3 regions of the Pseudomonas sp. NPDC089554 genome follow, and region 1 is predicted to be linked to each of the others. Evidence: predicted binding sites of a transcription regulator. Region 1 holds the regulator's gene; each other region holds the start of a gene.
The links. Region 1 encodes FliA, which starts transcription of late flagellar genes. Its sites were predicted from a motif close to CTAAAGTTTNNNNNNNNNNNGCCGNTAA; they were not measured.
Positions count from the first base shown of each region.

Region 1 (3,888 bases):
CTGGCCGAACATGCTGTTCACCGTGTCCAGCGCCTCGAGCACCACATCCATCAGTTCCGCATCGACCCGGCGCTCCCCTTTGCGCAGGATGTCGAACACGTTCTCTGCGATATGGCAGCACTCCACCAGCTCATTGAGCTGGAGGAAGCCGGCGCCCCCTTTTACAGTGTGAAAACCGCGGAAGATCGCATTGAGCAGGTCGGCATCATCAGGCCGGCTTTCCAGCTCGACCAGTTGCTCGGACAGTTGCTCAAGGATTTCGCCGGCTTCTACCAGGAAATCCTGGAGGATTTCTTCATCGGCGCCGAAGCTCATTAAACGTGCTCCCTAAAAACCCAGGCTGGACAGCAGATCGTCGACATCGTCCTGACTGGACACGACGTCTTCACGCTTATCGGCATGAATCTGCGGACCTTCACCCCGAGTCGGATGTTTTTCTTGATCTTTTTCAGCACGCAGCTGCTGGTGGTCATGTTCGATACCGGCAAAGCGGTCGACCTGGCTGGCCATCAGCACGAGCTTGAGCAGATTTTTTTCGACTTCGGTCACCAGCGCAGTGACGCGCTTGATGACCTGGCCGGTCAGGTCCTGATAGTCCTGAGCCAGCAAGATATCGTTGAGATGGCTGGCGACATCGCGGTTGCCCTCGGCGCTACGCGCCAGGAAACCGTCAACGCGCTTGGCCAGCTCGCGGAACTCTGGCGCCGCCACTTCCCGGCGCATGAAACGCTGCCAGTCGGCCGACAGGGCCTGGGCCTCGCTCGCCAGGTCGTTGAGCACCGGGGTGCTCTGCTCGACCAGGTCCATGGTGCGGTTGGCCGCGTTCTCGGTCAGCCGCACCACATACGACAAGCGTTCGGTAGCGTCGGTGATCTGCGACACCTCCTCGGCCTGCGGCATGTGCGGGTCGATCTGGAAGTTGACGATGGCACTGTGCAGCTCACGGGTGAGCTTGCCGACTTCCTGGTACAGGCCACGGTCGCGGGTCTGGTTGAGCTGGTGAATCAACTGCACCGCATCGCCGAACTGGCCGCGCTCAAGGCTTTGTACCAGTTCTTCGGCGTGCTTCTTGAGGGTCGACTCGAACTCCCCCAGAGAATCGTTCTTGGATTCCATAGCGCCCCCTGACGTGACTCAGCCGTTGACGCGTTCGAAGATCTTCTCGATCTTTTCTTTCAACGCCAGCGCAGTGAACGGCTTGACCACGTAACCGTTGACGCCGGCCTGGGCGGCTTCGATGATCTGCTCACGCTTGGCCTCGGCGGTCACCATCAGCACCGGCAGGTGCTTGAGGCGCTCGTCGGCACGCACCGCACGCAGCAGGTCGATGCCGGTCATGCCAGGCATGTTCCAGTCGGTCACGAGGAAGTCGAAGGGCTCGCTGTTGAGCATCGGCAGCGCCGTGTTGCCATCATCGGCCTCTTTGACGTTGGTGAAGCCCAGGTCACGCAACAGGTTCTTGATGATCCGCCGCATCGTCGAAAAGTCGTCAACGATGAGGATTTTCATATCTTTGTTCAATTAGACCTCCAAGCAGTCTTTAACGCGCTCGGCGCCGAGCGCGCGCTCAATCAATTCGGTACAACCTGCAACGACCGCAAAGAAACCTTCACTCAACGCGCCCGCCATTCCCCAAGGCGGCTGCGCAGGCGTGCCGCGCACTGGCTGTGCAACTGGCTGACCCGCGATTCACTAACCCCCAGCACCTCACCGATTTCCTTGAGGTTCAGTTCCTCGTCGTAGTACAGCGCCAGTACCAGGCGCTCGCGCTCCGGCAGGTTGGCGATCGCCTCTGCCAGGGCCGACTGGAAGCGCTCGTCTTCCAGATCACGCGAAGGTTCCAGCTGGCCGCTGGCACCGTCCTCGTGCAGCCCCTCGTGTTCGCCGTCCTGCAACAGGTCGTCGAAACTGAACAGGCGGCTGCCCAAGGTATCGTTCAAAATCCCGTAGTAATCATCGAGACTCAATTGGAGTTCGGCAGCAACCTCGTGATCTTTAGCGTCACGACCGGTTCTGGCCTCAACACTGCGCATCGCGTCACTGACCATGCGCGTGTTTCGATGCACCGAACGCGGCGCCCAGTCACCCTTGCGCACCTCGTCGAGCATCGCACCGCGGATGCGAATACCGGCATAGGTCTCGAAACTTGCGCCCTTGCTGGCGTCGTATTTGTTGGCCACTTCCAGCAGGCCGATCATGCCGGCCTGGATCAGGTCCTCGACCTGCACGTTGGCCGGCAGGCGCGCCAGCAGGTGGTAGGCGATACGCTTGACCAGCGGCGCATAGCGCTCGATCAGCTCGTACTGGGCATCCTTGGATGCCTTGCTGTACATCTTGAAACCGCTCGCACTCATAGTACCGGCCCTGCGCTGGTGGGCTGCACCAGGCGCTCGACGAAGAATTCCAGGTGGCCGCGCGGGTTGGCTGGCAGCGGCCAGCTGTCGACCTTCTGCGCGATGGCCTTGAACGCCAAGGCGCACTTGGAACGCGGGAAGGCTTCGTACACCGCACGCTGCTTCTGCACCGCCTTGCGCACGCACTCGTCGTAGGGCACCGCGCCCACGTATTGCAGGGCGACGTCGAGGAAGCGGTCGGTGACCTTGGTCAGCTTGGCGAACAGGTTGCGCCCCTCCTGGGGGCTCTGCGCCATGTTGGCCAGCACACGGAAACGATTCATGCCGTAGTCGCGGTTGAGCAGCTTGATCAGGGCATAGGCATCGGTGATCGAGGTGGGCTCGTCGCACACCACCAGCAGCACTTCCTGCGCGGCGCGGACAAAACTGACCACCGAGTCACCAATACCCGCAGCGGTGTCGATCACCAGCACGTCGAGGTTGTCGCCGATCTCGCTGAACGCCTGGATCAGCCCGGCATGCTGGGCTGGCGCCAGGTGCACCATGCTCTGGGTACCCGATGCCGCCGGCACGATACGCACCCCGCCCGGGCCTTGCAGGAGGACATCGCGCAGCTCGCAACGGCCCTCGATGACATCGGCCAGGGTTCGCTTGGGCGTCAGGCCCAGCAGCACGTCGACGTTGGCCAGGCCCAGGTCGGCATCCAGCAACATGACCCGGCGGCCGAGTTCGGCCAGTGCCAGGGACAGGTTCACTGAAACGTTGGTCTTGCCGACGCCACCTTTGCCACCGGTCACGGCGATCACCTGTACGGGATGCATGCTACCCATTTCTGTTCTTTACCTTGTTTCGCGTGGATCCGGTCCACTTGAAGGGTCTCGCTCGGTTCCTTGCAGCACTCATGTTCAACCCGCACGCTTGCCGGGGTTGTGATAGAGGTCAGCGAACATGTCGGCCATGGCTTCTTCGCTGGGGTCTTCCTGCAACTGCACGCTCACTGCCCGGCTTACCAGCTGGTGCTTGCGCGGCAGCTGCAGGTCGTCAGGGATGCGTGGTCCATCGGTCAGGTAGGCAACCGGCAGTTGATGACTGATGGCCAGGCTCAGCACTTCGCCGAGGCTGCCCGTTTCGTCGAGTTTGGTCAGGATGCAACCGGCCAGCCCGCAGCGTTTGTAGCTGTGGTAGGCGGCGGTGAGCACCTGCTTCTGGCTGGTGGTGGCCAGTACCAGGTAGTTCTTGGCGGCGATGCCACGGCTGGCGAGGCTCTCCAGCTGCATGCGCAGGGCCGGGTCGCTGGCTTGCAGGCCAGCGGTATCGATCAGCACCACGCGCTTGCGCAGCAACGGCTCCAGGGCTTGGCCCAGGGACTCGCCCGGGTCGACGTAGGTCACCGGAACGTTGAGGATCCGCCCCAGGGTCTTGAGCTGCTCCTGGGCGCCGATGCGGAAGCTGTCCATGCTGACCAGGGCAATATTCTGCGCGCCGTACTTGAGCACGTAGCGCGCCGCCAGCTTGGCCAGGGTGGTGGTCTTGC
Region 1 is NZ_JBNNVR010000023.1:57,019-60,906, reverse strand. Features, by position in the region: gene ACQKPE_RS10000 (chemotaxis protein CheA) at 1-315, opposite strand, end outside; gene ACQKPE_RS09995 (protein phosphatase CheZ) at 328-1,116, opposite strand; gene ACQKPE_RS09990 (chemotaxis response regulator CheY) at 1,135-1,509, opposite strand; gene fliA (RNA polymerase sigma factor FliA) at 1,614-2,354, opposite strand; gene fleN (flagellar synthesis regulator FleN) at 2,351-3,184, opposite strand; gene flhF (flagellar biosynthesis protein FlhF) at 3,260-3,888, opposite strand, start outside.

Region 2 (3,888 bases), on a different contig from region 1:
ACTCGCCCCCGGCTCGAAAGTGGTCACCGAGTACTTCAAGGCTGCAGGCCTGACGCCGTTCCTCGATCAACTGGGTTTCGACCTGGTGGGCTATGGCTGCACCACCTGCATCGGCAACTCCGGCCCACTGGACGATGCGATCGAGAAGGCCGTCGCCAGCGCAGACCTTACAGTCGCCTCGGTGCTCTCGGGCAACCGCAACTTCGAAGGCCGCGTGCACCCGCTGGTGAAGACCAACTGGCTGGCCTCGCCGCCATTGGTGGTGGCCTACGCCCTGGCTGGCAGCGTTCGCATCGACCTTACCCAGGACGCCCTGGGCACCGGCAAGGATGGCCAGCCGGTGTACCTGCGTGACATCTGGCCGAGCCAACGGGAAATCGCCGAGGCCGTGGCCAGTGTCGACACCGCGATGTTCCACAAGGAGTACGCCGAAGTGTTCGCCGGCGATGCGCAATGGCAAGCCATCGAAGTACCACAGGCCGCCACCTACGTGTGGCAGGACGATTCCACCTATATCCAGCACCCGCCGTTCTTCGACGACATCGGCGGCCCGCTGCCGGAAATCGCCGATGTGCGCGGCGCGCGCATTCTCGCCCTGCTGGGCGACTCGGTGACCACCGACCACATCTCCCCGGCCGGCAACATCAAGGCCGACAGCCCGGCCGGGCGCTACCTGCGCGACAAGGGCGTGGAGCCGCGCGACTTCAACTCCTACGGCTCGCGGCGCGGCAACCATGAAGTGATGATGCGCGGCACTTTCGCCAACATTCGTATCCGCAACGAGATGCTCGGCGGCGAGGAAGGCGGCAATACCCTGCACGTGCCCAGCGGCGAGAAGCTGTCGATCTTCGATGCGGCCATGCGCTACCAGGCCGAGGGCACGCCACTGGTGGTGATCGCCGGCCAGGAGTACGGCACCGGCTCCAGCCGCGACTGGGCCGCCAAGGGCACCAACCTGCTGGGGGTCAAGGCCGTGCTGGCGGAAAGCTTCGAGCGTATCCACCGCTCCAACCTGGTGGGCATGGGCGTGCTGCCGTTGCAGTTCAAGGCCGGTGACAACCGCAAGGCGCTGGGGCTGACGGGCAAGGAGCGCATCGATGTGCTGGGGCTGAGCGATGCGCAGGTGCGCCCAGGCATGGACCTGACACTGCGTATCACCCGCGAGGACGGCCAGCAGGAGCAGGTTCCCGTGCTGTGCCGGATCGACACGCTGAATGAGGTGGAGTACTTCAAGTCAGGCGGCATCCTGCATTACGTGCTGCGTCAGCTGATTGCCGGGCGGTAGCCCATGCACCTGGCTATCGCGGCCTTGTGCCGCGATAGCCTCACCAGGGAACGGCGTCTAGAATCCCGGCGGCTCATACCAAAAGGATTTCCGATGCCCCGCCCTCACTGGATCGCCCTGCTGCTGCTCACCCTCGGTTACGTATTGGCGCTCACCTACGGCAGCCTGACCCTTGCCACCCTACCCGCGTTCCTCGCGCTGCTCGTTGCAGGCTGGCTGGTGCGGCGCCCGGCACGCTGGCAGCAGGCCAGCGGCCATGCGCTGTTCATCGTCCTCGCCGCCGCCCTGGCCTTGCACTGGCTACCGGGCTTCCTCGGGGCCAAGGTGATCGACAAGGCGGTGTTCAGCGAAGGTGCCGTGCCGTTCTCGATGTACCTGAACCTGGACAAGCCGCTGATTGGCTTCTGGATACTGCTCGCCTGCCCCTGGTTGCTGGTGCTGCGCGCCCGTGGCGCGCTGACCGGCCTGGCACTGACACTGCCGTTGACCCTGGTGGCCTGCCTGGGCGGCGCCTGGGCACTAGGCCTGGTCACCTGGGCGCCGAAATGGCCCGACCAGGCCTGGGTCTGGATACTCAACAACTTGCTGCTGGTGAGCCTGACCGAAGAGTTGCTGTTCCGTGGCTACCTGCAAGGCGGCCTGCAACGGTTGTTCGGCCACCCAGGCCTGGCGCTGGTGGTGGCTGCCCTGCTGTTCGGCCTGGCGCACCTGGGCGGTGGCTGGCAGTGGTTCTACCTGGCCAGCCTGGCAGGTGTCGGCTACGGGCTGGCCTACCGTCATGGCGGGCTGTTGGCCGCGGTGCTGTGTCATTTCCTGTTCAACCTGGCGCATTTCACGCTGTTTACCTACCCCATGCTGGCCCCGTCCTGAAAAGGGCCGGGGTCGAAACTGTCATAATTTCGCCAAGATAATGAAATATCGCGCGGAACATGCAGGCAAAAAACGATTTTTCCTAGCGCACCGCCAGAGTAGTGGCATTGCGCCAGATCAAGCCGGAATAAATATTCACTCAACAAAGCCCGCTGTCTGCCGATACGTGTCCAAAGCCTTGCGGAAACACTGCCCATGCGTAACAACCAGCCGATTACCCAGAGAGAACGGACTTTCCCTGCACAGCAGCGGTTGATCTCCACCACCAACGCCAAGGGCGTGATCACCTACTGCAACGATGATTTCATCGAAATCAGTGGCTTCTCCCGCGAGGAACTGACCGGTGCCGCGCACAACCTGGTACGCCACCCCGACGTGCCGTCCGCCGTGTTTGCCCACATGTGGCAGACCCTCAAGCAAGGCCAGCCCTGGATGGGCATCGTCAAGAACCGCTGCAAGTCGGGCGACCACTACTGGGTCAACGCCTATGTCACGCCGATCTTCGAAAACAACCAGGTGGTCGGCTTCGAGTCGGTTCGAGTCAAACCGACCGCCGAGCAAATTCGCCGCGCCGAGGCCTTGTACCAGCGCCTGAACCAGAACAAGTCGGCAGTGCCTCGCCGCGACAAGTGGCTGCCGGTGCTACAGGATTGGCTGCCATTCATCCTGGTCAGCCAGATGGGTTTTTTGATCGGTAGCTGGCTCGGGCACTGGTGGGGCTTCGCCCTGGCGGCAGCCCTTTGCGTGCCACTCGGCCTGCTGGGCCTGAGCTGGCAGCAGCGCGGCCTCAAGCGCCTGCTGCGCCTGGCCGAACAGACCACCTCCGACCCACTGATCGCGCAGATGTACACCGACAGCCGTGGCGTACAGGCACGCCTGGAAATGGCCATGCTCAGCCAGGAGTCGCGCCTGAAGACCTGCCTCACCCGCCTGCAGGACAGCGCCGAGCACCTCAGCGAGCAGGCACGTCAGTCCGACGTGCTGGCGCACAAGAGCTCCTCAGGCCTTGAACGCCAACGCGTGGAGACCGAGCAGGTGGCAACGGCAGTCAACCAGATGGCCGCCACCACCCAGGAAGTAGCCAACCACGTGCAGCGCACCGCCGACGCCACCCAGGAAGCCAACCGCCTGACCCACGAAGGTCGGCAGATCGCCGGGGAAACCCGTGAAGCGATCGAGCGCTTGTCCACTGCGGTGGGCGAAACCGGGCAAACCGTCACCCAGCTGGCCAAGGACAGCGACGAAATCGGTGGCGTGGTGGATGTCATCAAGGGTATCGCCGACCAGACCAACCTGCTGGCCCTGAACGCCGCCATCGAAGCCGCACGCGCTGGCGAGATGGGCCGTGGTTTTGCCGTGGTCGCCGACGAAGTGCGTCAGTTGGCGCAGCGCACCGCTGAATCCACTGGGCAGATCCACGCCCTGATCGCCAAGTTGCAGCAAACCGCCAACAATGCCGTGCAGACCATGGAGACTGGCCACCGCCAGGCCCAGGAAGGCGTGGAGCGGGTCATGCAGGCCGACCAGGCGTTGGTGGGCATCAGCGAAGCGGTCGCCAATATCACCGACATGGCCACACAGATCGCCGCCGCTACCGAAGAACAGACCGCCGTGGCCGAAGAGATCAGCCGCAACATCAGCACCATCGCCGACCTTGCCGACCAGACCGCCGAACAGGCCCAGCATTCGGCTCAGCTCAGCGAGGAACTGACCTCCACCGCCGGTACCCAGTA
Region 2 is NZ_JBNNVR010000060.1:5,550-9,437, reverse strand. Features, by position in the region: gene acnA (aconitate hydratase AcnA) at 1-1,285, shown strand, start outside; gene ACQKPE_RS17425 (CPBP family intramembrane glutamic endopeptidase) at 1,379-2,155, shown strand; gene ACQKPE_RS17420 (methyl-accepting chemotaxis protein) at 2,351-3,888, shown strand, end outside.
Region 2: ACQKPE_RS17420 (methyl-accepting chemotaxis protein) is a predicted target of FliA. The motif match lies at 2,294-2,321, and genes of this name have one in related genera.

Region 3 (3,888 bases), on a different contig from region 1:
GCGGTGGTGGCTCTGGCAGTGGGTGATCACTTCCTTGTCGGGGGTGATGCCCAGTTGCTGGAGTATGTCGCTGATGTCCTTGCGGATGCGCAGGTGGTCGTTGAGGTCCATGCCAGCGGTCCATTCGAAATTGACCGCACCGGGGATGTGCCCGCCCTTGGCTGCCAGGACTTTCTCGCCGCTGTACTCCAAAGGGCCGCGTGCGTCCCAGATCGCCAGGTCCGAGGCGCCCAGGCGGCTTTGCAGGTACTCGCGGGTGGCGGTGGGTTCGGCATGCACTTGCAAGCTTACCGGGCCGCCGACGTTGCTTGGCACTTCGGTGGACAGCTTGTCGGCCGGCCAGGCCTGGATACCGCCATTGAGGTAGTGGTACTTGCTGTGGCCGATGACGTCGAGCAGCCAGATGAAACGCCCGGCCCAGCCACCCCCTTCATCGTCATACACCACGTAGACCGCGTCGTTGCGATGGCCGAGCTCGCCGAACAGTTTTTCCAGGTCGGCACGTGCCGGCAGCAAGCCCGGCGCAGGGGGTTGGCCCAGTTGGGTACGCTTCGGGTCGACGAAGCGGGCGCCGGGAATGTGCCCGCTAACGTAGCGGTTGGCGCTGCTCAGGTCGACCAGGATCAGCGAGGGCGAGCCCAGGCGCGGCAGCAGGTCGGCGGCTTCGATCACCAGGGGCAAGCCGGAAAAATCAGTCATCCACGGTCTCCAGGGTGGAACGGAGGGGCGATTGTAGCGCAAGGCTCAGGCATTGCGGTTGGCGAAGGTAGCCAGGGCCCGCTCGATGCATTGGGCGGTCTTGGCGAAGCCCTGCACGCTGACGTCGGCCATGGGCCTGCCGTCCTGGTCGGCGATCGCCAGCATCAGCACTTGCTCGCCCACCGCCAGCGAGCGCATCAGCAGGTGTTCGCCGCTGAACAGCGTGCGCAGTGGCGCGGGCAGCAGGGCGGCAAACTGGGCGTGGTTTTCCGGGCTCAGGCGCAGTTGCCCGGTCTTGCTGACCAGGCGCTGCAAGAGTTTGCTTTCAGCCAGCGGCAGTACCAGGGCGGCGGCTTCACGTGGCACGCCGGCGGTCTGTTGCACGCGCAGGCAGTCCTGTTGGCGGTCGACCATCAACAGCATGATCCGGGTCAGGCCGCAGGCTTGAAGGGCCATACGCGCCTGGGTCGCCAGGTGCACCGCATTGGTGAACGGGCTGGGTTGGGCCAGCAGGTCGCCGCACAGTGTGCGCCAGCGCTCCAGGTCATGGGGCGGTGGCGGCGGCGGGGTGAGCATGTCGGGGTGCGGGCGGCGCTGGTCCCATGGCCAGATGAGCGCCTCGGCAGGGTGGAACAGGGCGTGGCGGGCGTGGTGGCGGGCACTGGCCGCAGCCTGTTGGTGAACCTGCTGCTGAACATCGTCCAGCGAGGTTTGCAGGTACAGCGCGGTGAGCAGTTGCCAGCGCAGCAGGTGCGGGTTGTCCCAGCCGACCTGCGCCGAGAGCGCCAGGCCGTTGGCCAGCAGCACGGTGTTGGGTGGCTGGTTGAACCAGCGGCGCAGGGCCGGCGCTTCATCCAGCAGGTGTTGCTGGGTGAAGGCATCCTGCTCACGGGCGATCAGCAGCGCCTGCGCCAATTGCTCGCGCTCTTCGAGTAGCAGGCGGTAGCCCTGGGTCACCCATCCGGGCAGGCGCCAGTGCTCGGCAACAACTTGGCACAAATGCATGATGCGCACGCCAAACAGCTCGTGCTCCACCTGCGCGGCTTCTTCGCCCTTGTGGATAACCCGCAGCTCCCAGGCATCGAGCAGCTTGGGGTAGGCCAGGGCCATGGCCCAGAGCGGCGAGAGGAACAGCAAACTGCCCCAGTGGATTTCCTGCCACAGGCGTGCCAGGCGGCTGGCGAACAGGCCGTTGGCCTGCTGCGTGGCATGTTGGCTGATCAACAGGAACTGGCGCAGCACCGGCGGGAAATCGTCACCGGGTATTACCGGCAGGCGCGCGAGCATTTCGGCGATGCGCGTCAGGCCCAGGCGATTGAGGGCCACTTCCAGGCTCTCGGCGGGTTGCGCCTGGCTGGCGTTGGCCGGGTGGTTGGCCTCGCGCATCACGCACAACACCAGCGACGGGCTATCCTGCATCAGCTCGGCGATGTCGCGCAGCGAGCTGCGGCTATCGCGGATGGCCGCCATGACGCTTTCGTAGCTTTCCTTGGGAACCGGTACGCGAACACCGTCGAGCAGCTTTACCCAGGCATCGAGGGAGGAAGGGATCTGAGCGGGTAGCTTGGTTTCAATTGGCATTTTGACATCAGTCCAAACTGGCTTTTCGCGATTTGTGGCTATAGTCTGGCGCAGTTCTGCCGATAAGTAGAAGAAGTGTTTAACAGCTTCCGCACACTGACCCCGACCACGACAGCAAGTGCTTTGAACCTATGGCTAAAATTATCGGCATCATCGTCGTATTCGCGAGCGTGCTCGGCGGATATGTGCTCTCCCACGGCAAGATCGCAGCACTGATCCAGCCATACGAAGTACTCATCATTGGCGGTGCAGCCTTCGGTGCATTCCTTCAGGCGAACCCTGGATACATGACCATGCATGTATTCAAAAAGTCGCTGAAGATGTTTGGCACCCGCTTCACGCACACCTTCTACCTGGAAGTGCTGGGCCTGATCTACGAGATCCTCAACAAGAGCCGCCGTGAAGGCATGATGGCCATCGAAGGGGATATCGAAGACCCGGCGGCCAGCCCGATCTTCGCCAAGTACCCTGCGGTGATTGGCGACGAGCGCATGACGGCGTTCGTCTGCGACTACCTGCGCATCATGTCCACCGGCAACATGGCGCCCCATGAGCTCGAAGGCCTGTTCGACATGGAACTGATGAGCCTGAAGGAAGAGCTCGAGCACCCCTCCCACGCCGTGACTGCCGTGTCCGACGCCCTGCCGGGCTTCGGTATCGTGGCGGCGGTACTGGGTATCGTGATCACCATGGCCTCGCTGGGCGAGGGCGACCAGAAGTCCATCGGCCTGCACGTCGGTGCCGCATTGGTGGGTACCTTCCTCGGTATTCTGGCCGCCTACGGCTTCTTCGGCCCGCTGTCCACCTCGCTGCGCCACGATGCCAAGGAAGAACTGAACGTCTACGAGGCGATCAAGGCCTCGCTGGTGGCCTCGGCGTCCGGCATGCCGCCGTCGCTGGCCGTGGAGTTCGGGCGCAAGGTGCTGTACCCGGCGCACCGCCCGAGCTTCGCCGAACTGGAACAAGCGGTTCGCGGTCGCTAAGCCATGGAGAACAATCAGCCCATCATCGTCAAGCGCGTCAAGCGCTATGGCGACGGCCACCACGGCGGCTCCTGGAAGATTGCCTTCGCCGACTTCGCCACGGCGATGATGGCGTTCTTCCTGGTGCTGTGGCTGCTGTCCACTGCCACGCCCGAGCAGAAGATCGCCATCGCCGGCTACTTCAAGGACCCGATCGGCTTCTCGGAAAGCGGTACGCCCTATGTCATCGACCTGGGCGGCTCGCCGCAGCTGGCGCCGGAAAAGACCATCAACCCGGAAGAAAAAACCGAGCCCACGCCTGACACCAGCATCCAGCTGGACAAGGACCGGATCGAGAACATGGCCGAGCAGGTCGAGCAGGAGCGCTTGAACCTGCTGCTGCAAGAGCTGCAGAACAAGGTCGAGGAGAACCCTGAGCTACAGAAGTTCAAGGACCAGATCCTGTTCGAGATTACCCAGGACGGCCTGCGTATCCAGATCATGGATGCCGAGAACCGGCCCATGTTCGACCTGGGCAGCGCGCGCCTGAAGCCGTACTTCGAAGACATCCTGCTGGCCATGGCCGACACCATCAAGGCGGTGCCGAACAAGATCAGCGTCAGTGGCCATACCGATGCCAAGCCTT
Region 3 is NZ_JBNNVR010000010.1:70,262-74,149, forward strand. Features, by position in the region: gene ACQKPE_RS05325 (rhodanese-like domain-containing protein) at 1-699, opposite strand, end outside; gene ACQKPE_RS05330 (HDOD domain-containing protein) at 745-2,280, opposite strand; gene motA (flagellar motor stator protein MotA) at 2,412-3,263, shown strand; gene motB (flagellar motor protein MotB) at 3,267-3,888, shown strand, end outside.
Region 3: motA (flagellar motor stator protein MotA) is a predicted target of FliA. The motif match lies at 2,319-2,346, and genes of this name have one in related genera.